3 regions of the Peribacillus sp. P4_B1 genome follow, and region 1 is predicted to be linked to each of the others. Evidence: riboswitches for the same ligand, from Rfam matches in the RefSeq annotation. Region 1 holds a riboswitch; each other region holds the start of a gene.

What was found. Region 1 has a riboswitch for cobalamin ahead of AC1DVK_RS09875 ((2Fe-2S) ferredoxin domain-containing protein). Riboswitches for the same ligand answer to the same signal wherever they lie in the genome.
Region 2: linked by a shared signal. The riboswitch ahead of AC1DVK_RS12360 (ribonucleoside-diphosphate reductase subunit alpha) and the one ahead of AC1DVK_RS09875 ((2Fe-2S) ferredoxin domain-containing protein) in region 1 are both predicted to bind cobalamin.
Region 3: linked by a shared signal. The riboswitch ahead of AC1DVK_RS07135 (ABC transporter substrate-binding protein) and the one ahead of AC1DVK_RS09875 ((2Fe-2S) ferredoxin domain-containing protein) in region 1 are both predicted to bind cobalamin.

The regions. Positions count from the first base shown of each region.
Region 1 is NZ_JBFUHM010000013.1:48,766-59,401, reverse strand. It holds partial or broken gene AC1DVK_RS09925 (transposase) at 1-213, opposite strand, end outside; gene AC1DVK_RS09920 (chromate transporter) at 594-1,139, opposite strand; gene AC1DVK_RS09915 (chromate transporter) at 1,211-1,840, opposite strand; gene AC1DVK_RS09910 (LysR family transcriptional regulator) at 2,082-2,960, shown strand; gene AC1DVK_RS09905 (alanine/glycine:cation symporter family protein) at 4,041-5,474, shown strand; gene AC1DVK_RS09900 (YozQ family protein) at 5,690-5,911, shown strand; gene AC1DVK_RS09895 (energy-coupling factor ABC transporter ATP-binding protein) at 6,005-6,850, opposite strand; gene cbiQ (cobalt ECF transporter T component CbiQ) at 6,869-7,591, opposite strand; gene AC1DVK_RS09885 (energy-coupling factor ABC transporter substrate-binding protein) at 7,632-7,943, opposite strand; gene AC1DVK_RS09880 (energy-coupling factor ABC transporter permease) at 7,945-8,688, opposite strand; cobalamin riboswitch at 8,868-9,065, opposite strand; cobalamin riboswitch at 9,268-9,457, shown strand; gene AC1DVK_RS09875 ((2Fe-2S) ferredoxin domain-containing protein) at 9,609-9,977, shown strand; gene cobJ (precorrin-3B C(17)-methyltransferase) at 9,992-10,636, shown strand, end outside.
Region 2 is NZ_JBFUHM010000018.1:2,111-11,925, reverse strand. It holds gene AC1DVK_RS12385 (helix-turn-helix domain-containing protein) at 158-325, opposite strand; gene AC1DVK_RS12380 (hypothetical protein) at 576-776, opposite strand; gene AC1DVK_RS12375 (SulP family inorganic anion transporter) at 1,130-2,587, shown strand; gene AC1DVK_RS12370 (hypothetical protein) at 2,673-2,819, shown strand; gene AC1DVK_RS12365 (manganese-dependent inorganic pyrophosphatase) at 2,918-3,847, opposite strand; cobalamin riboswitch at 4,141-4,322, shown strand; gene AC1DVK_RS12360 (ribonucleoside-diphosphate reductase subunit alpha) at 4,462-6,759, shown strand; gene AC1DVK_RS12355 (ribonucleotide-diphosphate reductase subunit beta) at 6,806-7,858, shown strand; gene AC1DVK_RS12350 (flavodoxin domain-containing protein) at 7,848-8,267, shown strand; gene AC1DVK_RS12345 (hypothetical protein) at 8,387-8,554, shown strand; gene AC1DVK_RS12340 (cold-shock protein) at 8,623-8,820, opposite strand; gene AC1DVK_RS12335 (hypothetical protein) at 9,019-9,510, opposite strand; gene AC1DVK_RS12330 (GNAT family N-acetyltransferase) at 9,627-9,815, shown strand, end outside.
Region 3 is NZ_JBFUHM010000009.1:32,070-42,705, reverse strand. It holds gene AC1DVK_RS07160 (bifunctional adenosylcobinamide kinase/adenosylcobinamide-phosphate guanylyltransferase) at 1-515, opposite strand, end outside; gene cobD (threonine-phosphate decarboxylase CobD) at 488-1,561, opposite strand; gene cbiB (adenosylcobinamide-phosphate synthase CbiB) at 1,536-2,501, opposite strand; gene AC1DVK_RS07145 (heme ABC transporter ATP-binding protein) at 2,498-3,970, opposite strand; gene AC1DVK_RS07140 (FecCD family ABC transporter permease) at 3,977-5,032, opposite strand; gene AC1DVK_RS07135 (ABC transporter substrate-binding protein) at 4,995-5,960, opposite strand; cobalamin riboswitch at 6,121-6,295, opposite strand; gene AC1DVK_RS07130 (polysaccharide deacetylase family protein) at 6,382-7,284, opposite strand; tRNA gene AC1DVK_RS07125 (tRNA-Arg) at 7,473-7,546, shown strand; gene AC1DVK_RS07120 (hypothetical protein) at 7,928-8,791, opposite strand; gene AC1DVK_RS07115 (GNAT family N-acetyltransferase) at 9,693-10,169, shown strand; gene AC1DVK_RS07110 (hypothetical protein) at 10,474-10,629, shown strand.

The sequences.
Region 1 (10,636 bases):
TCGGAGTTCCATGAGTTCCTTTTGTTCATCAGTTAGATTGTCTTTTTCCTTAAAAGAACCCGAGTTCTGACACTGACCCACCCACTTATCTAAAGAAGAAGGAGTCAGATCATACTCACGAATAATCTCTTTTCTTGACTTACCATTTTGGTACAGCTGCACAATCTGTTGTTTGAACGCTTCGGTAAATGTTCGGCGTTCTCTTTTGGCCATGTAGATTCTCCTCAAATGTAGTATCTGTAGTCTACTTGACCTTAAAAATTCTGTCCGTGTAGCCTATTCAATCAATATTTAGAAAGTAACAAAGTCGCTCCTCATCTGAACTATAAATTCGAATTCTCCTGCTTGATATTTCTTTAATTTATGGAACCAACTTTTGCCCATATTGATGAACGGCGGAAAATCCACGTTCCTCCTTCATTTCCACAAAATCACGAAACTCAGGTTGTACCATCGCACCATTTTAAAAAATATGTCTGTTTGATAATGTTTCACTTGAACAAATATTTCGTTTCCATACCAATCAGTCATATTTTCAGTATGTCCAAGATTTAGAGATTACATGGAAGTGTGTTGAACGGAAAAATGAGTCGTTATGAATAGAAGACAACACCAACTAATCCAGAAAGAATAAGGACATAAGCTGGATGCCATCGTAATTTCAATAAGGCAAATAATGATAATCCAAAAACAAGTAATAAGCTTATCGTATGCCATGAAAAGTTCATAGCTATCATATGATTGGAAATGGCAAAACTTATCGCTGCAAAAAGGATTAAACTAGTGACAATGGGTCTTAGTCCATAAAACATCGATTGAATAATTGGATAATGATTCAATTTGCTGAAGAAGGTGGCTATAACGATTATGACTATAATTGCAGGAAGCAGGATTCCGAGAGCAGATGATATGGCTCCTGCTAATCCAGCAGTCGAATAGCCAACGAGAATGGCACTATTGGTGGTGATAGGACCTGGGGACATGCCGGAAATGGCGATTACATCGGTAAATTGTTGCGTCGTCATCCAACCATGCTGTGAGACTTCCGATCCTATTACGGGAATCATGGCGTATCCCCCTCCAAACGATACAAATCCGATAATAAAGAAGGTGCTAAACAACTCCCACAATTCCGTCATCCTTTATCCCACGCTTTCTTGAAAATTAGTTTAAACCGATAACAGGGAAATATCACCTACCTTTCATGGACCTATATGCCTGCACCCATGAAATATTCGAAATCATTCTCTTCTTCTTTCCTTTCTTTTCGGTCCATGTTGATTTTGTAACCTAATTTCCTCTTAATAGAGATGGTCACAACACCTGCTATCGCGCCTGCTAATATAGCTAAAACAGGGTGAATGAAAAAAAGGATTGGGATCCCCACTATTAATATACCTAATGTTGATTTGTCAACAATAGCCGTTTTTCCTATCTTGATAGCCGCATAGGCGATGATGGCAACTATGGAAGCTCTAATCGATATGAATGCGGATTCTATCTTTGGATTATCCTGAATGAAAAAATACAAAATGCCGAGGAGCAGTACAATTAAAAAGGTAGGAAGTGTAACACCGATCATAGCTGCCATTGCGCCCTTCATTCCGGCAATTCGATGGCCGATAAAGGTGGCGGAGTTAACGGCGACAGCTCCCGGTACAGACTGAGATAATGCAAAAACATCCGTAATTTCTTCGCTTTTCAGCCATTTTCTCTTCTCCACTACTTCTTTTTCGATTAAAGGGATCATCGCAAACCCGCCTCCGAATGTGACAGGTGCTATTTTAAAAAAGGTCCAAAATAATTGGAGCAGTGTTTTCCATTGTCCTTTCATCGTCATCAGTCCCTTCCTATGCTGCTCTATATAAATCTTATTATTAACATATCAAAGAAAAAGGAATGGGTAAATTGCAACAAAATCATCGGGTATAACAAAACGTTATACCCAGAAGATTTATCCGTTTTATAGAATTGAATAGAATCACCTGTTCAAGGAAAATAGCGTTGTTTTTCCATTTCACCATTTACCTATATGATGCTATCATTTTATTAAACTATTTATAGACATGGAGGTCGGCGTCTTGAAATTAGAAAATCTAAAAGTGTTTTGTTTAGTGGTGGATGAAGGAAGCATAAGCCAGGCAGCGAGGTTAAGTTTCTTATCTCAACCGGCGGTAACAAGACAGATTCACCAATTGGAAAATTTTTATAACACTTTGTTATTTGACCGTGAGGAAGGGAGGCTAAGGGTGACAGAAGCAGGAAAGTTGTTATACCCTTTTGCAAAAGCTATGGTGAATGACTTCAACCATTCAAAAGAAGTGATTCAGCAATCAGTGGGCGAGTACAATTTAAACCTCATAGTAGGTGCATCCCTGACTATCGGCGAGTATTTATTGCCAAGCTTGCTGGGGAGATTTAAAAAACAGCAGCCTGAAATAAAAGTGACATTAACGATAAAAAATACCCCTCGAGTTCTGGAGGATTTATCAAACGATGTCATTGATTTGGCCTTGGTGGAAGGACTCGTGGAAAACACCGATTTTATTGTAGAAAAATTCGCAGATGACGAATTGATATTGGTTTGTCCACCCGACCACACATGGAGAGACAGAAAAGAAATCCAGGTAGAGGAATTGGGAAATGAAAGGATGATCTGGCGTGAATCCATTTCAGGGACACGACTTATCGTAGAAAACATGTTAAGGGAGCATGGGATTTTAGAAAATATAGAAAACTACATGGAGATTGGAAGTACACAAGCGATAAAAAGTGCAGTCGAAGCTGGACTTGGAATCAGTATTCTGCCAAGATTGTCATTGGCCAGGGAATTGGATCAAGGTTTTTTGCGGGAAGTCGGTATTTCCGGTATAAATATAACAAGAGATCTATGGCTAGTCAGAAAAAACAAGCGTTTTAATAAAATAGGTGTGTCTAATTTTGTGAATTTTCTTCAATAGATAACTGAAGCATCAGTCTTTTTACGGTCGCATGCGTTCCTATTCACATGATGTGCAGCGTTTTTTAGGTTCTTGGTTAGTCAATCAGGATTAATGACGAGCCTTAGCATATCGTTTATGAATAAAGCGGAAGTGATTGGAACTGTTATCACTGCTGTTCATATCAGTCAGAAGGAGCAAACATATAAATTGGTTTTGTGAATACTATCCTATTTGCAGCTGGCTTACTTCTAATTTAAGGAATCTTGTTCTTAATCTTCGTTAAACCAGTTAAAGGGGTTCTCAGGTGGACTATTAGTGCAATAGTAAAAAAACTTCTCCAATATAAAATTTTTAGAGGTATTATTTTTAAATAAAAGCTTTTCTCATTCGAGAAGGGCATTATTTGTATTTGGATATTCAGCGTCCGCATCCTTTTAAGAAATGAATACAAAATTGGGCATTACATATTTTTCCCTATGAAAATCAAAGTTGATGTTCAAATTATACTGCAAACTAATTCCCTAATTTGATAATCATTCGTTAAATCCCTTGGCTTGACATAATCCCTACAAAGAGAATTATACCTAGATTGTTTACGATTACACTTTTTTTGAATTTCATACATTGAAGCCTCTTCTGCGATGTAGATGATAACTAAATTTCAGCACGGAATTTTTCTTATATTGGGAGTGGTTTAAGAAAAATGATATGAATCCGATGTTTGCAAAAAGCCTTGCACGTTAGCCTTGAACAGAAGGTAAGAGGCTTTTTGGTGCTATATTAAAGTTTTTTGGATGATTTGGACGAAAAAGGGATTCTGCTGACGTCTGGAATGAACTAAAATAAAGTGGGGGAAGAAAGATTAATATCATAAGGAAGAATACTGAAATATTATATTTTTCTTTTGATTCCACCAATTCATGAATGAAAAAAAATGTGAGTTAGGATATAATATAATTATTGTATTGGAGATTCATTCGGGAATTTCCTTTTTTTTATGGGCTTTATTAGTTTATCTCCCTGAAGAACAGGGAAATAAATTATAGCTGTATATGTTTTTGTAATAATAATTAAAGTGAAGTAGAGGGGATTGTTTTAATGGGGATGTTAGAAAAATTTATTAGTGAGACAAATGATGTGTTATGGTCATCCATTTTGATCATCATGTTGATTGGATTGGGCCTTTATTTTTCCGTACGTACGAAGTTTGTCCAATTCAGGATGGTTGGGGAAATGTTCAGACTTTTGGGGGAAGGAGCCACGGCGGAAAAAAAGGGTGTGACATCCTTTCAGGCATTTTGCATAAGCACGGCTTCCAGGGTAGGAACTGGTAACCTTGCAGGTGTTGCCATCGCAATCACGATGGGCGGCCCAGGAGCCGTTTTCTGGATGTGGTTAATAGCATTGATCGGGTCTGCTTCAGCTTTCATTGAAAGTACACTTGCTCAAATCTATAAGGTCAAGGATGGGGATGCATTCCGCGGAGGACCTGCGTATTATATGGAAAAAGCTTTGAACGCCCGATGGATGGGTATCACGTTCGCTGTATTGATTTCGCTTACATTTGGACTTGCTTTCAACTCGGTTCAAGCCAATACGATTTCAAGTGCATTCAATGAATCGTTTGGAATCGAAAAGTGGGTTACGGGTCTCATTCTGGCTGTCGTCACAGCTGTCATCATTTTTGGCGGTATCAAAATGATTGCAAAGGTATCTGAAGTAATCGTCCCAATTATGGCAGGAGCCTATGTGATAGTGGCGTTGATTATCATCATCATGAATATTACCGAGTTACCGGGTGTTTTTGTTCTGATTTTTGAAAGTGCATTTAATGGAATAAAAGAAGTGGCTGGCGGTGTACTGGGAGCTGCCATGATGCAGGGAATCAAGCGTGGCCTATTTTCAAATGAAGCTGGGATGGGTAGTGCACCTAATGCTGGAGCGACGGCAGATGTAAGTCATCCCGTCAAACAAGGACTCATTCAGTCACTGGGTGTTTTTGTCGATACGCTCATCATTTGCAGTTCGACTGCCTTCATCATTTTGTTCTCAGGTCTTTATACATCGAAAGAAACGGATGGAATCGTCCTTACCCAAAATGCACTTGGGACGGCATTGGGGTCTTGGGCTGGTATTTTCCTTGCCATTATCGTCCTGTTATTCGCCTTCAGTTCCATTGTCGGCAACTATTATTATGGAGAGTCGAACATCGGCTTCATCAATGAAAATAAGGCTTGGTTAAACATCTATCGTATCGCAGTAGTAGGGATGGTGATATTCGGTTCGCTTGCCTCACTGAAATTTGTTTGGGGGCTAGCTGACTTGCTGATGGCACTCATGGCCATTATCAACCTGATCGCCATAGCATTACTTGGGAAGATCGCTTTTGCTGCACTGGCGGATTATCAAAAGCAAAAGAAAAGTGGAAAAAATCCTGTTTTCCATGTGAACAATATTAAAGGTTTGAAGAATGTGGAATGTTGGGGAGACCCATCCGATGATGTGGATGTGAATGTGTATAAGGAGAGCTAAGCTCTAATAAAAGCTTACAGGTAGAGCCCTTGAGAAGGGATTTTACTTGTAAGCTTTTTTTGTATGATCAAGTGATTGAAAATAAGGAAAGTCAGGCTTTTTCCTCTTTTTTCTATCATGATTGAATATTGTTTTGTTTTTTACACAAAATACCTTTGTCTTTAGTACTGCTATCAATCGATGGTTGGACAATTTGAAAACTAGGAGTGAAAACTATGGATAGCAAGCAATCAAAAAATGAATCTTCAGAAATTGCTGGAAGAATATATGATGTCAGTGATTATAAACGGGAAGATGCTGTATCTTCGGGATTGGCTACAACCCACGAACAAGTCTCGGATACTTATGCGGAAGGCGAGATAAAAGCAGTCATTGATGATGTAAATGGAAAGGATATTGAGATTAAAAAAGAAGGATCCGAGGAAGAAGGCAAATGAAGTGATTTTATTTTTTAGGAACAAGAATTATCGACTGAAATTTTAGAAAATATTGATTTAAACCCCTAGCTTTTTAAGCTAGGGGATATCTAATTAATAAATTCTTTCTCTCTCCATTTTTCGAAGTAACTCTTCCTTCGTTCTTGGGACAAGGTCCTTTTCTGCGGGTATCCTTGATTGAAGAAGGGCTTGAAACATTTCAAAAACCCACGGCTTTTCCAGATGTGCTCTCATTAGAATGTCTTCATCAAGAAAAACGGATACAGGGTCCCCTTGGTATATGACCTTCCCATCGTTCATGACAACGACTTCATCAGCCCATTGATAGGCCAAATTAACATCATGGGTTGATAGAATTATCGTTTTGTCAGGATGGTGAATACTGTCCAGCAGAGACATGATCTGTCGGGAGAAATAAGGATCCAATCCAGCGGTAGGCTCGTCCAAGAGCCAGACATCGGGTTCCATGGCTAGTACGCCTGCAATGGCGACACGTTTTTTTTGCCCTAAGCTCAAAAAATGGGTTGGTCTGTCCTTTAATTCCGTTACTTCCGTTTGAGCCATCGCCCATTGTACTTTCTCGCGGACTACGTTTCTTTCCCATCCTAAATTCATCGGTCCAAACGAAATATCCTGTTGCACATTAGCGGAAAAAAGCTGAGAATCAGGATCTTGAAAAACGATCCCGACTTGTTTTCTTAATGATAATAATGCTTTACGGTCATATTTAATTTTCTTGCCCTTATATCTGATGGTTCCTGATGTTGGTTGTAAAAGACCGTTTAAATGGAGGAACAGAGTCGATTTGCCGGCTCCATTATTGCCTAATAATGCAATCTTTTTACCTTGTTGAACCGTTAGTGAAAGATCTTTTATAGCGAACGTTCCATCTGGGAATTGATGGGTGAGGCCCTCTATATTAAAAATATGCTCTTCCATTTTTGAATTGCCTCCAATTTACATATATCCATAAATAAAGATTAAGCTTCCTAGTATGATAATGGCGATCAGCCAATTGCGGGAGGAATAGGTGTAAGTATCATCGATAAATGATAGGTTTTCCTGATATCCTCTTGCATTCATGGCCATCGTCAATTGCGCAGAGCGCTGGAATACTCCCAAAAATAATGATGAGATTAGTAACCCGAGAGAGCGAATGCCTTGCCTTATCGAGCCATATCCAAGTCGTGAAGCTTGTGATAGGTGAATGGCCAAAGCTGTATCTAAAAAAATAAAGATGAAGCGATAGGTCAATTCTATTAAATCGATCAATAAAGACGGCAATTTAAGTTTCCGCAGCACTGATAGAATGACGGTAATGGGTGTTGTTAAGGTTAAGAAATATAAACAGCTTATACTGGCAAATACGACAGTGATCAAATTGATCACTGTACCAATGCTGTCATCGCTGATGAATATTTGCCAGTTTCCGGCTTTCCAAGACCACCATATATTGGATATTGGAGTGGGTTTGCTTGTAAAAGAAAAAAGGATTGTAATTGTACCTGATAATATAAAGAACCCCGGTAGTAAGAGTAATTTCAGATAATAAGAAAGTGGGATTCTTGCCGCAAAAATGATTAAAGCACTCATCACCGTAAAAGTGATGAGCGAAACGGCCATATCCCTTACAGTTAAGGAAAAAAGCAAAAGGGAGAGTGCAAAAATCATTTTTTCCAACGGATGTTCATCCTTTAGCCCATTGAAATAGGCATATTTATCAATGAGTAACATGCTTGGATTCTTCGGGCATGGCTTGTTTGGCTTGCTTATTCCTTTGTCTCATTACGCCAATGAAATATCCAATGAAACCAGCTCCGATTGCAGCTTGCAGCGCAAATAATAAGCTTTCTGTTTCTGCACCTGGTGGCTCCCAAATACTGTTGAACCATGGCTTATATTCCGGATGGATATTTGTGATGGCTTCTTCAGCTTCGCCGTCGGCACCGCCAAATTCCGTTCCTTGTTGGGTGATTAACGGTATGGTAGCAAGAATGACAACCAGGAAAAGCAGCAGTAAACTTTTTTTCATATTAACGGGCCTCCTTAGATAAAACTCGCAGCAATTTCAATTCGCCTAGATTGTATTTTTTTAAGAAATTCATCACAACGACTGTCAATAATCCCTCGCTGATTGCCAAGGGAATTTGGGTCAGGGCAAAAATCCCTGCAAACTTAGTGAATGAGGCCATGAATCCCCCTACCTCGGATGGAAAAGCAAGAGCAAGTTGAACGGAAGTTACCACATAGGTTCCTAAATCTCCAAAAGCAGCTGCCAAGAAAACGGCAAGAGAAAAAGACCACCCCAATTTAGTTGCGCCCTTGAAGACAAAGTAAGAAATGAACGGTCCGCATACTGCCATGGAAAATGCATTGGCCCCTAATGTCGTCAACCCTCCGTGAGCCAGTAATACAGCTTGAAATAACAGTACGATGGAACCCACGACACTCATGGCCAATGGTCCGAATAATATGGAACCCAAACCAACTCCTGTAGGGTGTGAAGAACTTCCCGTAACGGAAGGAATCTTCAGGGCCGATAATATGAATACAAATGCTCCCGATAGGCCGAGTATCATTTTTGTTTCTGGGTTTTCCTTTACTTTGGACCTAATCGACCGGTAACCCAAGATTAAAAATGGAAGGATAATGGCCCACCAGAATATGGCCCATTCAATCGGTAAAAATCCCTCCATAATATGCATGGCCATAGCACGTTTTGGTACAAGAAGCAATAAAATGACAAAATAAAGAATTTTCCAATTGTCTTTTTTCATTCTTTCTCCTTTCAACACTTTTAATTTTTTCTAATCAAGGCTTTTAGAAGAAAAGCGGCGCCCAACATAAAAAGCACTTCTCTAAAAAAGAAAGAAGTGCGTAATGAACAGGAATTCCATAGCATAAACCAACCACGGGCTATTCTGCCTGATCCGCACACCCATCCTCGTAGGCTGAAACAGTTTCACGCTTCATGGCAGGTCTCCTGGCTTTGGTTCATCATCCCATTACATCCTTCCCATCTCATTTGACAGTGGATTAACCTTAAGGCAATAGGACTTCCCTTTACAGTGGCGGGACCGCTCCGGATTTTCACCGGCTTCCCTTTTAAGCTGAATTTCCGAGAAAATTCAACACCATAAAACTTATGTAATTATTTTGAAAAATCTCGTATAGTTTATCATAAAGAAATAATTCCAGCTACACTCTCTTTTTTTTTTTTAGGCTAATAACGCAGAGAAGCGAGGCATGGAGCTGGATTTACCCTATTAAACTTTTCTAAACAGTCGGAATAAACTTTGAATTTTGCTAAAGTTGTTATATGATAGATAAAGTTAGCTAGAAATGTATAATAAAACCAAATATTTCATTTTAAAAGTGCTCTTGTGTGAATTATCAAGGGATAATAGGGAAATCGGTGAAAATCCGATGCAGCCCCCGCTACTGTAAACGCTGATGAAATTGTCGATGACCACTGGCTTAATGCCGGGAAGGGACAAAGTAAAATGAAGCGTAAGCCAGGAAACCTGCTTTTGAAATTGTATGATACTTTTCGGAGGGAAAGGTAGAAGGACTATGACGATTTTGGGAGATTCAGCATATTTGCCGAAGGCTCCTCATTCATATAGTTTTTTTAAAACCTTAACTCTTATGTTAAGGTTTTTTATTTTGCCTTTTCCCTGAACTCAGGAGGAAGAAGATGACTACTTGGAACTTGCAGGGTACTAATACGCATCTGTTGATTTGCAATGGAAGCAGTTGCATGAAAAAAGGCGGGGAAGAAGTAACCCAAGCGATTCGCGATGAAATTACTTCAAAGGGACTGGATATGAAAGTTCATACAACCAGGACACGCTGTAACGGAAGATGTAAGGACGCCTGCGTTGTAATTGAGTATCCCCAAGGGAGATGGTATCGGGTGGATACCCCAGATTACGGTCGGAAGATTGTAAGTAATATCGATGATGGGGAGTTTGTGCCACAGATGATCTACCAATTCAGTGATGGGGAAATGATCCCTAATCCAGATTTTCCTGCTCATACGGGTATTTCAAAGAACAAATCGTAAAAGGAGATGTCTTAATGAGTACTAACGGTAAATTATTCGTCGTGGGCTTTGGGCCAGGGAATTTTGAACACATTACCAAACGTGCTGTCGAAGCCCTTCAAGAAAGTGACTACATCATTGGTTATAAGACTTATGTTGAACTCATTCAGGGACTGCTTACAGATCAAACGATTATTAGTACGGGAATGACTGAAGAAGTATCACGTGCTCAGGAAGCAGTGAAACAAGCGGAGCTGGGAAAGAAAGTGGCTGTAATTTCTAGTGGTGATGCCGGAGTGTACGGGATGGCAGGGCTGGTTTATGAAGTATTGATTGAAAAAGGGTGGAAAGAAGATACTGGAGTGGGCATTGAAGTCATCCCTGGTATTTCTGCAATCAACTCTTGTGCGTCTTTACTTGGGGCACCTGTCATGCACGATTCGTGTACCATCAGCCTCAGTGATCATTTAACGCCTTGGGAACTTATCGCTAAAAGGGTGGAAGCTGCTGCAATGGCTGACTTTGTCATTGCCCTTTATAACCCGCGTAGCGGAAGGCGGACTAGGCAAATTGTAGAAACACAAAAAATTCTCCTTCGCTACCGTTCACCGGATACACCTGTCGGGTTGGTGAAAAGTGCTTATCGCGATCGGCAGGATATTGTCATAACCAATTTGAAA
Region 2 (9,815 bases), on a different contig from region 1:
AATATCGTTCCGGTAAGTAAAGCTTCCTTACTTTATGCCTAATCAAGTTAAGGCACAAAACGACATAAAAAAAGATCCTTCAAGGACTTTTATCATTGTCTTAAAAGGTGTACGGTCGGACTATAATTGGCTCGATTGGTATAAACGGTGCAGTTTATCAGCAATCATCAGATTCAATCGTGTTTTCTGCATCTTCTAAAACCATGTCCGGAATGTCATGGATCCGTTCCATTCGGTAACGCAATGCACTGCGGTGTTTGAAAAGTGAAATCGATAGTATTTTTGAATTACCGTTATTGAATAGGTAGACACTTAATGTACCCATCAGATTTGCTCCCCCCTTCGGCATGTGCAGGGTCTTTCAAATTATCCAAGAGCTTGTAAGAGCCCAATTCGTCAAAAATGGCCAAGCTATTTTTTTGGAAATCCAGTTCTGCTGAATTTATAAGCATGCATGCCCTGTTTATAGACCTAATAATAATCCTCCAGCTTAATGGTGGTGCCCATCCCAATATGTAGCGCCAAGGAAAGCTTATTGAAAATAGCTGTCCATTAAGATAATGCTATATCTCCTCCTATACGGGGTGCGAGTTCACTTTCCCTTCCACGGATACCATTATATCATCGCTTTTAGTCATGATGATTTCTTTATTAAGATACAGTTGTTCTTTCATATGATCCCATTCCAAGGCTTTTTCTGCCTGCCTTACAATCAGGTTCAGATGGTTAGGCAGTGACTCGCCCCAATGTAAATCATTTCCGCAGTCTTGAGACACACTACCAACAGAACCGGCAACTGAAACCCACCCGATTTTTCAGTGAAAGGAAAATAGGCATGTAATTCATTCTCCCCCCATTACCGTAATCGTTTACTAAAGTTTTGGGGATCCTATCGAAGGGCTTTGTAAACAAACATAGTTTACCGATCCTTCGTATAGATAAATCGAGGCATCTTCAGCCCTGGTCCCCCCACATGATAGCTCAAGCACTTTTTGCACCAATGCTTCCTTCTTTAGGCATGAATAGTCCTGGAAATATCCATATAGATAGAAAGAAGGTCACATGCTATAATTTAGTGCGTTAACAATGAAAGTAACACACATATATAAAAGAAAGAAGGAGTGTTTCTTTGAATACATCAGCATACAAACAGGAATGGTTCGGTAACGTACGGGGGGATGTTCTTTCCGGAATTGTCGTTGCCTTGGCATTGATTCCAGAGGCGATTGCCTTTTCGATCATTGCTGGTGTTGACCCAATGGTAGGTCTATATGCCTCATTCTGCATTGCCATCGCCATCTCATTTTTCGGCGGAAGGCCGGGAATGATATCGGCTGCCACTGGAGCAATGGCACTCGTAATGGTCGATCTTGTTAAAGATCACGGCTTGAACTATTTACTTGCTGCAACTATATTGACTGGTTTGCTGCAAATTTTACTAGGGGTTTTAAAAATCGGGAAATTAATGAAGTTCATCCCGAAGCCGGTCATGACTGGTTTTGTGAATTCTCTAGCCATCTTGATTTTCACGGCACAGCTTACCCATTTCGTGGGCGAATCATGGATCATGTATCTCATGACAGCCATTTCATTAGCTATCATTTATCTTTTTCCGCTGATCACGAAAGTCATACCTTCACCACTTGTCGCCATCATATTCATGACAATCGTTGCAGTTACCACGGGAGCTACGGTGCGTACGGTTGGGGATATGGGGCAATTGACTGAAGCCCTTCCGATGTTCATGCTTCCAGACATCCCTTTGACCTTCGAAACTTTGGCGATCATTTTCCCTTATTCCATAGCCCTTGCGTTTGTCGGGTTGCTTGAATCATTATTGACCGCTCAAATAGTCGATGAGATGACTGACACGGACAGTAATAAAAATAAGGAAGCCAAAGGCCAAGGAATTTCGAATATCATTGCCGGATGTTTTGGCGGAATGGCAGGATGTGCGATGATCGGCCAATCCGGTATCAACATTAAATCGGGAGGAAGGGGCCGGCTTTCCACTTTTGTAGCTGGCGCATTTCTTATGGTATTAATCGTGGTATTGAATGATGTCCTTGTTAAAATACCGATGGCTGCCCTTGTCGCAGTCATGATCATGGTTTCAATCGGGACCTTTGACTGGTCTTCCCTAAAGCGGCTCACTAAAGCTCCAAAGACGGATGCAGCAGTGATGATCGTGACGGTCCTCATTGTTCTTTATACACATGACTTATCTAAAGGGGTATTTGCTGGAGTGCTCTTGAGCATGATTTTCTTCTCGGCTAAAATTTCTAAAGTGGCTGTTGAGAAAACGGAAGACATCCATGCTAAGAAAATCATTTATCGTATCAGCGGACAAATATTTTTCGCTTCGGTTCAGGACTTTGTTTCTAAGTTCGATTTCAAGGAAAAAGCCGAAACGGTCATCATCGATTTTTCCCATTCTAAAATATGGGATGCTTCTGCAGTCGGTGCTGTTGATACGGTTGTCCTTAAATATCAGTTTCAGGGTACACCTGTCCAGGTGCAAGGCCTGGACGAGGAGAGTTCGTTATTGCTTGAAAAACTCGCCACCTCAGAAAGTAAAATATCTTGAAAAAGTATAATTCTGCTGAATAGAAACTTTTCAAACCGACAAAATAGATAACATGAAATATTTCCTTTTGAAAGGAGCGAAAAGCATGACATCCGATCAGGATTATACAGCAGCGAATCTGTCACCAGATTTATTGAATGAACTGAAAAGCTTTGAAAGCAAACTTGGCGAGGAAGCCAATAAAGAACTGATTGTCATCGCCTATGAAAAAGAAAAGGAAACCTTAAATTAAAAAAAAAGACTCAAACACCTTTAAATGGATGGTTGAGTCTTTTTTTGATGTACAGAAAAGGGGGCCCAAAGTATTGAATGGGCACCCCTTTTCCAATATTATTTACTGAATACGTCCGTTAAAACCGGAACGATTTGTTTTTTACGCGATACAACGCCCTCTAAGACGGCAATGTTATTGTTTAATGAAACGTCATATGCCTTTTCCACTGCATCAGCCGCTTTTCCAAGAGCCAAGGCCACAGAATCATTGGTCAAGATATCCGTTACGACGAATAGGAATAAATCCAATTCCTTCACAGCGATGACCGATTCAATGGCTGCTTCTATTTCAGCTTGCTTAGCAAGAACTTCGTTCGGATCTACAGCATTGACCTGAGCTATCTCAACTTTAGCCATTCCCATGGAGAATTCTTTTGCATCAAGAGTGATTAACTGGGCAATCGTCTTGTCGCTCAAGTCAGCTCCCGCCTTCAACATTTCCAAGCCATATGTTTCAGCGTTTACTCCCGCAATATCAGCCAGTTCCATAGCTGCTGCAACGTCTTGCTCTGTGCATGTCGGGGATTTGAACAATAAAGAATCGGAAATTATGGCAGATAGCATAAGTCCGGCGATCGCTTTAGGGACTTCAATGCCGTTTTCTTTATAGATTTTATTTAAAATCGTTGCCGTACAGCCAACTGGCTCCGCACGGTAATATAAAGGATCGCTTGTTTCAAAGTTAGCGATACGGTGATGGTCGATAACTTCCAACACACGGACTTGGTCAATATCTTCTGCACTTTGCTGGCGTTCGTTGTGGTCGACCAGAATCACGCCATCCGCTTCCCCTGCCACTTTTTCCACAAGGCGGGGAGCTTCGAATTTGAATTGGTCCAACGCATATTGAGTTTCACCATTCACTTCACCCAGACGAACTGGTTCAGCGTTGATACCTAGTTGCTTTTTAAGATCTGCATAAGCGATTGCTGAACAGATTGTGTCTGTATCCGGGTTTTTATGTCCAAAAACTAATACTTTTTCCAAGATTTTAACCCCTTTTTCATAAATATTTTTCCGCGAATCCCCTCATCGCAATAAGGGAGACCCACCTTTACTATACACTTTATTTTAACACAAAATCCCGTAAATTCAGTGCTCGAATTACCCATTCCCCAATAAAATCTTTCATTCTCAATCCCTCTACCTTCACTTTGTCAATAGATAAGGGTTGGTTTTTCTCAAATATATTAGTTGAATTATCATCGTATATGGCTTACGATAATATAAGCAGAAATACTAGATATTGATTACACAAACAATACTAATAACTATATATAGAATATTTTATAATCCAAGGTGCCAGTGATGGCTGAAAAGGGAATCCGGTGTAAACCCGGAACTGTCCCCGCAACTGTAAATGTGACGAAATGAGAAACCACTGTATAGCTCTCTCTATACGGGAAGGACTCAAAGTAGGATGATCATGAGTCAGGAGACCTGCCTTGATTTTTTCATGTTTCTTATTCTTCGGGGATTGAGATGATGAAACGATAGTATAATGGCTATTTTTTCATGGTTCTTTTATTCTATCGTTTGATCCGCTCAATCCATTTGGGCGGTTTTTTTATTTTAGCGGAAGTTTACAAGGAGGATTATTAATGACTCAAACATATAACTCTACCATAAGCGAAAATGACACCGAAACGAATTCAATCCAGCTTGAGATGTTATCAAAGGAATTCGAAGGCCGTCTCGATATGGAAAAGTTCAAAAAGCGTTTTATAAAATGGCTTGATCGCAAAAGTGACTCAACCGATGAACAGGCATCAAAAAAACTGATTCAGCTCGCTCTTGAAAGTGTGGATATAGATGCTCCCGATTGGACGTTCGTTGCTGCAGCAGAACTATTGAATACGATGTATAGGGATGCACAGGCAAATCGAGGTTATGAAGGCATGAGTTATGGCCCATTCTATGAACTGATCACGGAACTCTCGCAACTTTCAGAAGGCCAGCGTTATCCCATTTATAAATCAGAACTGCTAGCTTCTTATACGAAAGCGGAAATTGAGGAATTGGGTTCGGTGATCGACCCGGAAAAGGATAAATTATTTTCTTACATAGGCATTTACTTATTAAACGATCGCTACCTAGCCCGCCCAAAAAAAGACAAGGTCTACGAACTGCCTCAAGAGCGCTTCATGATCATCGCGATGGAAATCATGCGAATGGAAAAAACGGAGCATCGTCTTCAACTAATAAAAGAAGCTTACTGGGCTATGTCCAACCTTTATATGACTGTTGCGACGCCTACTCTATCCAATGCAGGTAAAACGCATGGACAGTTAAGCTCTTGTTTTATCGACGCAATTGAGGATTCCATTGACGGCATCTATCTATCTAACTACGATGCTGCAAAAGTATCAAAATTCGGCGGCGGTGTAGGTCTTTACGTTGGTAAGATTCGTTCGCTTGGTTCTGATATCCGAGGTTTCTCTGGAAACAGTTCCGGCACGACTCCCTGGATCCGGCTATTCAACCAGACAGCTGTCAGTGTCGATCAATTGGGGCAACGTAAAGGTGCCATCGCGATTTACTTGGATGCCTGGCATAAAGATATTATGAGCTTTCTTGATTTGAAGACCCAAAACGGGGATGACAGATTAAAAGCCCATGATATTTTTACAGGTGTATGTATTCCTGATTTGTTCATGGAGGCTGTACGCGACAGAAAAGAATGGTATCTTTTCGATCCGCATACCATCAAACAAACCCTTGGATTCTCACTTGAAGATCTTTATGACGAGAAGAAAGGCGAAGGAAGCTTCAGGAATCATTATGCACTTGCTGTCGAGGCCGCAGAAAACGGTACACTTCCAAACTATAGCTTTGAAAAAATCAATGCGATGGACATCATGAAAAGCATCATGATTTCTCAATTAGAAGAAGGCGTACCATATATGTTCTACCGCGATGAAGTGAACCGGAAGAATCCGAATAAACATAAAGGCATGATTTATTGTTCTAACCTTTGTACGGAGATTGCTCAAAACTTAAGCCCTTCGACGATCACGGATGAATATGAAACAGAAGATGGAGATGTCGTTGTGGTCCGTAAAAGCGGCGATTTCGTTGTCTGCAACCTATCATCCATTAACTTGCCCCGTGCGGTGAGCAGCGATGTTTTGGAGAGGTTAATTCCCATTCAGATCCGGATGCTGGATAACGTCATTGATGTCAATAATCTTCCGGTCAAGCAAGCATCCATCTCGAACAAACGTTACCGGGCAATTGGTCTAGGAACGTTTGGATGGCATCATTTACTTGCCACTCAGAATATTTATTGGGAATCGGATGAGGCTGTTCACTATGCCGATGCTTTATACGAAAAGATCGCTTACTTAACAATCAAAGCATCCAACGAGTTGGCCAAGGAAAAGGGATCATACCCATATTTCGAAGGATCCGATTGGCATACAGGGGAATATTTCGAACTTCGTGACTATACAGATCAAAAATGGATGGATTTAAAAGCAGATGTGCAGGAGCACGGTACCCGTAATGGATATTTAATGGCTATTGCCCCCAATTCATCGACTGCTAAAATCGGTAATTCAACGGATGGAATCGATCCTTTGTATGAAATTGAATTTTACGAGGAAAAGAAAAACTTCAAATTCAAGGTGACCGCACCAGGATTGACGCCAAATACGTATGAATATTATAAAAAGACCCGCTTTAATTTGGACCAACTGGAGAGCATCAGGCAAAATGCAGCCCGCCAACGCCATATTGACCAAGCAATCAGCTTTAATCTGTATGTACACAACACAATCAAAGCGAAGGTCCTATTGGATATCCATTTAACGGCGTGGGAATCCGGGTTGAAATCAACGTATTATGTTCGTTCGACTTCTTCCGAATATGACAATGCCTGCGAAAGCTGTTCTAGTTAACGACGATCAAACCCTTAGTAATCTATTCTTAAAGGAGTTTTCACGAATGACCAATCATATAAAAAAGATCCGGATGCTGGAACCAACGCATCCAACTAAAGCGACCGGTGTTTTCAAAGGAGAAGCTTCAGGCTTTCTCCTTTGGAACGATATTCAGTATGAGAAATTCTATGATACCTATACACAGCTCATCAATAACTTTTGGAAGCCTTCAAGCGTGAACATGATTCAGGATAAAAAGCAGTGGGGAGAATTGGACGAAGATATCCAGGACGCTTTTCTTGATATCCTTACGATGATTGCTGGAATGGACAGTCTACAAACGCCTACTTTAGTAGAAATCCTTCGGTATATAAAGGATCCTGCGGCAAAAGCTATCCTGGCAAACATGGCCCAGCAGGAATCCATCCATAATGAATCCTATTCCTATATCCTTGCTTCCCTGATACCGGTAGGCAAGCAAAAACAGCTTTTCGACCGCATTAAAGAACATCCGGAAGTGATTAAGCGTAATCAACCGATCGTGGATGCCTATCAAAAGTTTGTGGACGATCCAAGCCCTCAGCATTTATTCGAGGCACTGATCCATTCAACGAACCTCGAAGGGATTTATTTCTATCTGGCTTTCGCCTTCTATTATAATTTAGGACGCCAGAACCTTATGACCGGCTCGGCGACGATGATATCCTATATCCATCGCGATGAAATGGTCCATTTCGATTTCATTGGAATGCTCGTTCAAATCTTGATGTATGAATATCCAGAGTTAAATAATGAAGAAAACACGAAATTCATCTATAAAACGATTGAAAAAGCCGTCGAACTCGAAAAGGAATGGTCTGAGTATATGCTTGAAGATATCCAAACCAAAGCCGACCTCGATTTGGAAGAGTTCAATGAATACATCGAATATATCGCCAACAAACGGCTTCGCATGCTAGGCCTTGAAAACTTGTATAAAGAGTATAGTGAAAACCCGATGCCTTGGATCAAAACGTTCGATGATGAATCCATCGGCCTTACCAAAACCGATTTCTTCGAACAGAAGTCAAGGACCTACAGTCAAGTAAATGCCAGCAATGGATTCGATGAGCTATAAAGTTGCCATTGTCTATCATTCTGCCGGAGGAAATACAAAAGCTCTTGCTGAAGCCATCGCTTCCCTATTACCTGGAGCTGGACTATATCAACTGCATGAATTCGATTTAGGTACATTGCCCGATTACGATGCATTGATCGTCGGTACCTATACATGGGGAAATGGGGAGCTTCCTGCCAAATCAGCAGCCCTTTACAAAGAACTGGAACAGTTGCCTATTGCTCATCTGAAAACGGGAGTCTTCGGCACTGGTGAAACCAACTATAATCATTTTTGTGGAGCGGTCGATCATTTCCGGGACATGTTATTCGCCAAAAGCCAGTTATTGGTGACATTGAAGATAGAACAGATGTATCAAGAATCAGACTTGCCCAGACTTCAAAAGTTCGCCTCGCTATTCCAGAACTGACTAAAAGGTGATATGCGTTTTCGCATATCACCTTTTAGTATTTTTTTAAAAATTTGTCTCCCTATATCATAGCAGCGGTAAGCATGAAGTATAATGGAATAAAAAGGGGATAATATCCAATGACTGAAAATTTAACCCAGTTCCTGCCTATCCTGTTTATGCTAGTGCTTGTCGTATTCGTTATATTCATCGTTTTTTACCTGGCAGGGCATTTTAATCGTTCTAAACGGATCGAGGAAAAATTGGACAAAGCATTAAGGGAAATGGCCGAAAAAAAAGAAGAATAAACGTGGTTTCCCTTACAGGGGAAAATAAAAAGACTCCAGTATCGGAGTCTTTTTTTATATGTGTTCAATTATTTTTGAACGTTAGCTGCTTGTGGTCCACGAGCGCCTTGCTCGATTTCGAAAGAAACTTCTTGGCCTTCTTCAAGAGTTTTGAAGCCTTCGCCTTGGATAGCTGAGAAATGTACGAATACATCGTCTTGGCCTTCAACTTCGATGAAACCGAAACCTTTTTCTGCGTTAAACCATTTTACTTTACCTTGTACCATGATAGTTCCTCCTGTGTTTGGAAAAATCCATTTTATTACTATTTTTGGTTCTGGATAATGTTTCAAGAGGAATCCTATAACAGTAAATCCTTCTATCAAACTTATTCCGAACAAAAATAATTACTCATATTATATCATGGAAAATCCAAAAAAAACAAGATTATCGCAGTAATTCCACCGACAAATTATCCTAAAATTCTACATTTTCCGCTTCTTGCTTTGACGGAAACCTTCGTCCAATAAGTAGCGCTCCGCCTCTACTGGACTCTCGAAACACTCCTCAAGATTCGAGCCTGAATACACGTTCCAAAGCTGATCTTCCCTTTCAAGTGAAAGCTCTTGCTTTTCACGGCCAATCCATGTTCCTTCCAACCTAGCGAACTCGTTTTCCTCTTCTTCGATTTCAACAGGAGGTTCAGAAAGATAATCCATGCTTTTTTGAATCAATTCTTTTAATTCCGCTTCATTATAGTCACGTATATTGATAAATCCTTTACGGTCAGTATCTTTTTTTCTCATATGCCCAGCGTAAACGAATCCATTTCCATTGGGATGCAAATGCTGAACGACTATCTTTTTCTCCTGGACACTTTCTGGGTAATGGAAATTCACACGCCCCAATGAAACGTCTTTTCGCTGTAATTCCGGAAAAGTTTCAATGATGCTCAATTTTTCTTCAAATGTTAACAAATTTCTTCCTCATTTCATTAGTTCATATTGTTTGTCGATTATAACACAGACTGATAAGAAACAATAATCTCCCTCTTCCTTTATAATGTAATGAAAGGAAGTGATATGATTTGATCATGAAAATTCGGGACTTGGATTCCGATTTTGGCCAGCAGCTTTTTAAACTTCAAAAAAAATCCTATACGGTGGAAGCGGATTTGATCGGCTTTGCCGATATCCCTCCTTTATTGGAAACATATGAACAATTCATTCATTGTAATGAATCGTTCATATGCTTTTTAGAAGGTGATGCCTTAGCTGGAGCG
Region 3 (10,636 bases), on a different contig from region 1:
TTCGCCTGCCCGACGATCGTTTGATGAAGCAGGCCTAATGTTTTTCCGTATATATGGAGGAAATCATTCTGGAAAATCGGTTCCTGCACCAATTCATTGCTCACGACTATTAAACAGCTGGATCGTTTTCTTATCTCATTGATCCCGGTTATTATTTTTGAAAAAACGCTTTGTAAAAACTCCTTTTCAAGCGGAACACCTGGGCCAAATAGTTCGTTATCAAGCAGGGTTGTCAGACAATCGAGCAGGATTATGGAATTCTGATTAATGTCCGCTCCTATTCGTGTAATATCCGTTGCGTATTCCGAAGTCTTCCAGGCGATTGGGCTGCTCTCTCTATCTTTCTGGTGCCTAAGGATGCGTTCACCCATTTCAACATCACTGACACGGCCGCAAGCGAGGTAATGCAAGTTCCCATCCGTTTGAAGTGCATATTCAAGGGCTTTTCTTTCCGCGAAACTGCTTTTTCCGGACCGGACACCCCCGGTTATAAAACAGAGCCTTGCTTTCTCCACTGTCTTACCCCCTCCATCAGCGCTTCGTTATCACGTTCACTCTTCACTGCAAACCGAAGCCACTTTCCATCCAACCCCGGGAAATTATAGGTATGGCGCGGTACTATTCCTTTTTTTAACAAAAAGGGGAAAAGGGATAAGGATTCATCTTTCACTAAATAGAAATTAACTGCGCTATCAGAGACACTCAACCCTTGTTCCTCATAAAACCGGAATAGTTTCTGCTTTTGCAATTGAATATAGTCTCTTGTTTTTCTCATATATGCATCTTCAGCAAGACAGATTTTCCCTACTTCCAATGCAACATGGTTGACGCTCCAATGCGGTTTATAAGTTCTTACACGGGTTATGATGTCAGGTGCCGCAAGCAAATAGCCTAGTCTCAAACCCGGAATTGCAAAGATTTTAGTCATTGATCTTAGAATGAGTAAATGTGGAAATTCATTGATTAAAGAAGCATAAGTAAAGGCATCTTCCGTGAAATCATAAAAAGCCTCATCCATGACAACCAGGCAATCCGATTTTTGACATTCAAAGATCAATTCCCTAACTTCATCCTTCTTAAATGAAACACCCGTCGGATTATTAGGCGTACATAAGAAAAGTGCATCATATTCGGATAATCTAGGAATCAACCGATCCAAGTCCAGTTTCCACTCAGGTGCATCAAGCTGATGAAAATCGACCTCACATCCTGCTGCCAAACAAGCTTCTGCATATTCCGCAAATGCCGGCTGAATGATCAACACCCTTTGATTGGTTAACCTGTTCGCTACCAACATGATTATTTCTGCACCACCATTTCCCACCAAGACGGATTGCTCAGGAAGCGCTTCTTTTTTGGCAATTGATTTTGTCAGTTCAATGGCATGCGGATCTGGGTAATGTAAGATTCCTTCGAAAAATTCAGGCCACTGTTCCTTTATACGTAAAGGCGGACCCAATGGGTTGATGTTAGCACTGAAATCGAGAACAGATTCAGGCATTTCGATTTCCAGCGCTTCGTAAAGATAATGAGGATTAGAGCCATGAGCAGGTAATGTCAAGAATAAGTCCCCCTAGCCATAGCATCAGTAGAAATAGAAAAGATGACCGATGCATGATGGTAATCGTTTTTGGTATATGTTTTGCTTCTAATCGAACAAGCGGAACGCCCATCCTCGCACGGTCGGAAACAATTCCTTTGTACATATTCCGGCCGCCTAGCTGTATTCCCAAAATGGCAGCAACGCCTGCTTCACACCACCCGCTATTCGGACTTGGATGTTTTTTAGCACCATTGAATAATATCTTCCATCTAGCACCAAATCCATGATAGCCGGATTTTGAGCTCAGCAACATCAGGAACCCAGTGAGGCGGCTGGGAATCCAGTTCACGATATCATCGAGCTTGGCTGAAGCCCAGCCAAATTGTCCATATTTATCATTTTTGTACCCAACCATGGAATCGCAGGTATTAATTGCCCTGTACACCATTGCGAGCGGCGCACCGCCAACAGCTGCCCAAAACATTGGGGCAGTAACACCATCACTGGTATTTTCTGCTACGGTTTCTACCGTCCCCCTGACGATTTCGGATTCATCAAGATCAGCAGTATCACGGCCCACGATATAGGAAAGTTTTAGCCTCGCTTCAGGATAATCCCGTTCATTCAGCGGATGGCACACATCCATTCCAGCTTGCTTTAAGCCCTTCTGAGCTATCGTAGTGGCAATGACAACAGCCTCCCAAAGGATACCTGCAAGCGGATGGATCCGATAAGCCAAGTAGACGGGTAGGCCTGTAATCAATATCACCATCGCTAAGACGATGATCAACATGAAGAGTCCATTCCGTTTCTTATATGCCCCTCTATTGAATGCCTGATCCAACTTGCTTATCATCGTTCCTATCCATTTAACTGGATGCGGCCAATTTGGCGGATCACCAATTAATAAATCAAGGAAAAACGCCAGTGTAACTGCAATAAGATGATGGTAAATCATAGATCCTCAATCCGTTTCCGATTTTTCTTTATTGCTTCTACTGTACAATCATATACACCGCGACTGATCAGCTTCCCTAACGGAGTGATGGTGCCTGCATATTGAAGCGCCTTCCCTCTTTGGGACGCTGCAATCAAAATACTGTCGGTCGATGTTCCTGTTGCACATGTATTCGTCACCTTATCCATGACATTCGAATCATGAAGCGCTTTTACTTTTGCCTCGGTTGCAGTAACTATGCTGTGTATGAAAGCCTCTTCTGCCAAATGCCCATTTATGAATATCCATGTATTTATGGTTCCTGGAGTGGAACTCCAAGAATGCCGGTCAGCTAAAGAAGCGTCGATGGCATTCCCTACACCAGCCGTCACGATGATAAAAACCGAGAAATCTTCAGCTCTCATTAACTTGAAGGCAACCGTATCGAGAAAGACGGCTGTCATCATCCCCACCGTTTCCTGCGGTTCAAATCCATGAGTTCTTAAATAGCCGGCCATTTCAACATGATGATCTTCGCAGTCATAATCATGATGGACATGCCTATTCACGAAATATTTATGCCAGCCCGTACCCGAACCGGTCACTCCAGAAGACATCGTTCTAAGCGGGATCGGAGAATTCAATTGAATCATCTCAGGTCCCATTGTCAGATAAGATTCATCAATTTCCAATGGGATAGTGTCATTGCCATGCTTCTCCGGAACGATGAACATTTGAGGTTTCGGAAGTGCGGGATGTGGATGTTTTTCGATCGTCGTATGATATACACCTTGAATCCGTTCCTGTTGGAGCACTTCATTCGGCACATCAACAACCTGAATTTGCCCTTTTTCAAGCAACATAAGCCGATCACAATATAATCCAGCCAAATTCAAGTCATGAAAAATTGAAATAACGGTTAACTCCTGTTCTTTTGCCATTTTTCTCATTAGATCAAGAAGGTCCTTTTGATAGGAAAGATCCAAATGGTTTGTAGGCTCATCCAAAAAAAGGATTTCCGGTTCCTGGGCAAGTGCCTGTGCCAGCAAGACCCGTTGTCTTTCCCCACCTGACAATCGTTCAAAATGAAGATCCTGAAAATCCGCTACTCCCGTTTGTTCCATAACCCGTTGGACGATCATTTCATCTTCTGCGGACCAACTATGGAACCAGCCCGTTTGATGGGCATACCTCCCAAGTGAGACCGTCTCTTTTACTGTATAGGAGAAAGCTAATGAGGAATGTTGAGGGAGCACGGCAATGACCTGTGCAAGTTGTTTTGATGAATATTCCTTCAAATCCCTGCCTCTTATCCGTACGCTTCCGTCCTTATAATCAAGCACCCCGCTAAGCATGCTTAAAAGCGTCGTTTTTCCGCTGCCATTAGGACCAAGGATCCCGAATAATTCCCCTTTATGTACATCAAAAGAGATAGAGTCCAAAACAGTTTTGTTGTCATATCCACCTGTTAACCCTTTTACTTCAAGCATCCGTATTTACCCTTCTCTCCGTCTCTTTAATAAAATCAGCGCAAATGCCGGTGCCCCGATAAGTGAGGTGATCACCCCGATCGGCAGTTCCGCGGGGGCAATGATCGTTCGTGCTACAAAATCCGCCAATATTAAGAATCCGCTTCCTATCAACAATGACAACGGAAGCAAATGTTTATGGTCAGGTCCCCAAATCTTCCGGACAAAATGAGGAATGACCAATCCTACAAAACCAATCGCCCCTGAAACGGCAACGGCTGCCCCTGTCAATGTCGAACCGGCTATCAAGATCCACATTTTCCGCCGCTTCACGTTTACACCTAAGTGTTTTGCCCGGTCTTCCCCGAAAGTCATCGCATTCAATTCGCTTGCATTCATGATCAAGGTCAACGAACCAATGATAAAAAACGGCAAAATGATTACGATATAATTCCATCCGCGCATTGAGACGCTTCCCATCAGCCAGCCGATGATTTGTCTTAATTCTTCACCCGTCAGCGCAATCATCAATGAAATGAAGGCACTTAAAAACGAGCTGAAAATGATTCCCGTTAAGATGATCGTTTCCACTTTCATCGACCGATCCATTTTTTTTGCAAAAGTCAGTACGCAGAGCATCGTGAGCACTGAACATAAGATGCTCAATGCCGGAAGAGTATATAAACCGATGAATGGCAGTGATATATTCAAGAATATTGTCAATACGGCGCCGACCGATGCTCCTGAAGAAATACCTAATGTGTAAGGATCAGCGAGCGGGTTCCGGAGCAGTCCCTGAAAGGCTGCCCCGGCAATCGCAAGTGATGCCCCAACCAAACCAGCGAGCAGCACACGCGGCAAGCGGATGTTCATCACGATATTCGTAAGCATCACATCCGGATCGGCAGAAATCGGCAAGTGAAAAATCTCCTTGCCGATTATTTGTATAAGTACGGAAATCGGAACTGGCACCGAACCAAAGGAAATGCCTATCGTCATTGCGAATAACAAAATTAACAACGCAATCAAATAAGCAAACGCCCATTTAGTTGTCAAATTGGTTCGGATAGACTGCTTTTGCAAGTTCCTCTACTCCTTCTATTAAGCGTGGACCGGAACGGGTCACCAAGTCAGAAGGGACATCAAAGACTTGGCCATTCTTAACGGCATTTACGTCTTGCCATCCTTTTCGGCCTGTCACTTCACTTACTGGATCTTTTGTATAATTACCATACGTTGTAATGATGACATCCGGATTTGCAGCAATCATCGACTCTTCATCAATTTTTGCCCAGCCGTCCAATTCAGCAGCAGCGTTATCCGCTGAAATAATATGAAGCATTTCATCCATGAAGGTATTTTTTCCAGGTGTATATATATCCGGTGATGGCGAAACCTCAATTAAAACGGTCTTCCTATCCGCTTCCTTAACGGATTTGACTTTTTCCTGAATATCCTTGAGCTTCGTTTTCATATCCGCAACGATTTCGCTTGCCTTATCATTTTCCCCCGTTGCCTTTCCAATCATTTCAATAGATTCATAGACTTGGTCAAAGCTTTGTGCATCATTGACTACAAGGACATCTATTCCAGCATCCTTAAGCTGCTTTAATCCCTCATTTGAATTATGGGCACTTGATGCATGGGCAAGAACAAGGTCAGGCTTCATGGAGACAATCAGCTCCGTGTTCATTTCCATTCCGCCAACTTTTTTAATTTTTTTCGTTTCTTCCGGGTAATTATCATTGTCGGAAACACCAACGACCTTTTTACCTAAACCAAGTGCAAATACCACTTCTGTATTACTTGGTATCAACGTAACGATTTTCTTCGGTTTTTGTTCTATCGTTACTTTTTCGCCCGTTGCATCTTTAATCGTAATCGGGAAAGCGTCGTGTTGAGCATGATTCGTTTGCTGCTTTTCTTTTCCTTCATCAGTAGCGTCACTGCAGCCAACCATCATGCCTGCAGTCAGTAACATCAACAATATCAAACCAAAAATCTTCTTCATTTTCATTCCCCACAATCTTTTCATTTAATTTCTTCACCTAATAATCTCGGAAGGCACCCAAAACAAAAAGCACCTCCCGTTAAACGGAAGATGCTTGTATGGCAACAATATCATTACGGACTCTTAGGGTCTGCCACACACCTTCCCATCCGCGTAGGTTACAGGTGTACGAATCTTGGCAGGTCTCCTGGCTCATGGTCATCGTCAACGGCACCTTCCCATATCCCATACAGTGGTACACAGCCGTCAGCTCCCAAATACAGTGGCGGGACCGCGCTGGCATTTCACCAACTTCCCTTTTAAGTCATTAAGACACCAAATCGTTCATATGTATACAATTTTCACTGCCTTCATTATACACCATGTAAGAATCGATTATTATATGATTTTTCTGAACAAGTTTGAAATGCACCGTCCATTTTCAATGATTTGAAGCATTTTCTATCAGCGACGCGAACCCATCGACTGATAATCCAGGTGAAATCCGAACTCGATGCAAGGCATACATCCCTTGGTCCCTTGAAGCTCCTCCAGGTTCAGTAGTGACTGCCATCTTGTATCCAGCTTCTTCTGAAAGCCTGAGACTCTCTTCATTATAACGACCAACTGGATAGGAAAGCACTGTCGTGTCCTGTTGCAGGATACGATCAAACAGATCCTTTGACTGGACCATTTCCGCTTCTTGCTGCTCTGCCGTCATTCGGTTCAGCTCCAAATGGTTGATAGTATGGCTTTCGATCGAAATCCCCTTCCCCCTCATCTCCATCATTTGATTTTCAGTCAGGTGATGACCTTTATCGATGGACTTCCCGATCATGAAGACAGTCGCTTTCATATCATATTCTTTTAGTATATGGAAAGCGTCCGTGTAGTTATCTGTATAGCCATCATCAAAAGTAAGCCAGACACACTTTTCACTCGGCATCCGATTTTCGGTTAAAACGAGAAATGCTTCTTCAGGGGATAATGTGTAGTAACCATTTTCCCGAAGCCACGTCATTTGTAATCGGAATTCCTCTTTTGGTACCCGAAGGCCATTGCCTTCAGAAATGCTATGATACATCAATATTGGAAGCTGTACCGCGGACTTGGCCGTTATCCAGTCTCTCGTATCGATTCGTTCAGTATATAATTCGTCCTCCGAATCCTGCCCAGTGTCATTCTCCGCTGCTGCAGCCACTTCAATGTTATCTTCCGTGATAGGCGCAGCCGTCTTTGTGCCTATACCCTCTAAAATCCCTTGTGAGCATGCCGGTAAAATTAAAATCCCCAGCAGCGTCACCATCCATAAAACTCTATAATTCCCCACTATCATTCTCCTAATTTTTTCTAGCATAATAGTACCAGAAAACCAGGAAATAATAAAGTATTCCATTTAATGAAGAGTAAGGAAACAGGAGAGCTGAGTGCCCCCTAAGCGTCTAGATGTTTTTTTTCATAATTATTATTGCTATTAACTTGAAAAGTTTGCCTATAAGAAATATAATAAATAAGTCGTCGACTTTTTTATATGTCCCAGTAGCTCAGCAGGATAGAGCGACAGCCTCCTAAGCTGTAGGTCGTAGGTTCGATTCCTATCTGGGACGCTAATTTTATAAACCCTGTTATAATGCGGTTTCTCCGTGTTGTAGCAGGGTTTTTTCTGTTGTTATGACCGTTAAAAGCCGTAAATTGCATGTAGGATAAAAGCATTTCTGTACGTAGGAAACAGTGATATTCCATTTCACTATTATTTTTCTATGTCTGGAGGTGCTTTTTTTCATGAAGAAACAAAGACACAAAAAAAGGAAGAGGGACTACAAAAGTCCCTCTTCCTTTTTCACTTTATTTTTTTGAAATTTTTCTTAATAAATATAAAGCGTATATGATAGCTGGTATAGCTCCAATCATTAAAATCATCTTTATTAAACCAAATATAAAAAAAGAAGGCGATACATTCATTTTTTAATTCAACCCCATTAAAAGTTTTAATCTCTATATGTGTATTTTGAATAAACACGAGCACTTTTACTACTTTTAGTTAATTGAGTAAGTTTGAGAGAACTAGTAAGACTTACATAGCCATTAGAAACGCTACCACTCAATTTATAATTTCCTACAGCATTCATATCATAACCTACTTTTTCAGCTTTTGAATCAGTAACATCACATGAAGCATCTACATTTGACCAAGTAGTACCTTTTGTTCCTGCTACAGAACAATATCTCATTTTCAGCCCATAATCACCAACAGAATAATGATTACCTAATTTTAAGGTAGCAACAGTGACCCCTAAACTTTTTAATTTAACCCAAGCAGTATACAATCTATCTCCATAATCTTTAGGTCCATGAATCCATTTCCCCATCTCCGTAGAGGTGATTGCCAGAGCCTGTATGCTTCTTGAATTACTGTTATCAACTTCATCTGTTGAACTAAGGTCAACAGATGAACCATCGCTTAATTCTATTGTTGTAGGTCCTTCAGAATTAACATTAACATTTGATTCGTCTGATAAAGCTTCTTTAATCTCGTTCCATTTCTCTTTCTGGTATTGCTGTGCCACCTCTTCAGGTACAGACTCTACAATTGTATTTAAAAGATCTAGTTTATCGTTGTTTGAAAGACTTTCTACTTGATTAGATTCTTCAATACTTTTTAATACAGCAACTAAATCATCGGAATCGCTATTTTCATTTAATTTTTTAGAGTATAAATCAGTTGCCTGCTCCAATGAGTATTCTGATTTTTCTGGATCAGAAGCTTCAGCTTTATTAAATCCCGTACCTGAAACAATAATCCCAAATCCCAAAACGCCTGTAAATACTTTTTTGCAAAATCTTAAATTCATTTGAAAAATTTCCCTTCTTTAGTAAAATATTTATATACTAGCAAACATATACTAATATAACTAGTAATTGTACATATTTTCCTACTAATTATGAAATAATTACCTAAAATGTGTATTTACGACAAAAATTATATTAATTGATTAAGTTGACTGTCAGGCAAATTACACTCATCATTGAAGAAAAACTCGTGAAACTCATAAGTTAGAGTACCTGCTACCCCTATTGACGTTAACACCACAGCACTTGCCATTACACTTAACACGTACAATGTAGGGTGCGACTCACTACCACAATAGAATGAGTGAATTAGAGATTAGATTAAGGATTAGAGTCAGGACCCTACCCGGGCAGGATTTAACCTCTCAAATACTGATCCATAGGAAAGGTACGAAGAAATATCCGAAGGGTATATGGGGTGGACGTCGGTACCTCCCTCTGACCCGACTACTAGTTGGAAAATATACACCACGGTTGAGAAAACACATTTACAAATTACGGTAATTAACTATAAGCATAAACCGCAGCCGAACACTTTTCAGACTCCTTTTCTATATCCTTGTTATGATGATCAAATTTTCTATGTGCGAGGATTTTGATGCAAAAAGATAAAAGCTACATTTTGTCAGGGGAATTTTTAAAGATGTGAAGTCATAGTCGCATCTATTAAAAAAATTCCACTTTCTGCTTTGCCTCCCTTTTTTGACTGCAAATTGTAGTTATCATGATATGTATCGGATAAATCTTTAAAATTGGATGGTAAATAATAATTAAAAATCTAAAATATTACCATTCTTGAACATTCGGTGAACTTTAATTTTAAATGGCACTAATTATTTAAATTAAGAAGATAGCCGGCTTCGTAATGTAATATATAGAAGAAGGGTTAGGGGGGAGCATTTTATGGAAAAGGTAAATTCCGTTGAGTTAAAGCATTTTTCAGATGAATATTCCGAAAAACTAAATCAGTTTGAACTGCCTGAAGAACAAGGTCTATTTACTGCCTTGCCAAACAAGTTTACAGACGTTACAAAAGGGCAGCATCGTATTGTCATTTTAAGTGATGATGAACCTGTGGGTTTCTTTTTACTGCATTCAACAGATCGCGTAAAAGAATATTCGACTAACCCCAATGCCATATTGCTGACCGCATTATCAGTTGATCGTGAGCAGCAGGGAAAAGGCTATGCAAAACAAGGGATGTTCCTACTTGCCGAGTTTGTTAAATCAGAATTTCCTAATTGCGATGAAATTGTATTAGCTGTCAATCATAAGAACATCCCCGCACAAAAGCTGTATGTTAGGGCTGGATTTCATGATACGGGTTTGAGAAAGTTTGGAAATATCGGCGAACAATATATTATGAATTTAACCATTTAATTCATATTCATTTTTTTATTTCGATAAATATCTGCAGAAAAATAATGGATATACATTACTGGTATATAATTACACTTTTTTTAAAAGAAATGTTTGAACCTGTCCCAGCCGGGTATACAAATACTGTAAGACATTCTCACCAAAGGAGATGATGTGCACGATGAGTACAATCAGAAGCCAATGGAACAAAGAGAATGACGCAGCGGTGTTTAGTCCCGGTGATCAGCGTTAGAGTCAATTGAAGAGTTAGATGATAATCAAAAAGGGAATTACTAGTCTTCTCACCCAAAGGAGGATACTGATCATGAGTATTTACAGCCTATGGAATCCAGAGAATGATGAAGCAATTTTCAGTCCGGGTGATCAGCAGCCATTCTGTACGCTTACACTAGTGGATTCGGATAAACACAAAAAAAAACTGACAAAACACTTGAATATGAATTGCACGGGACCGTACTGAATGAAAT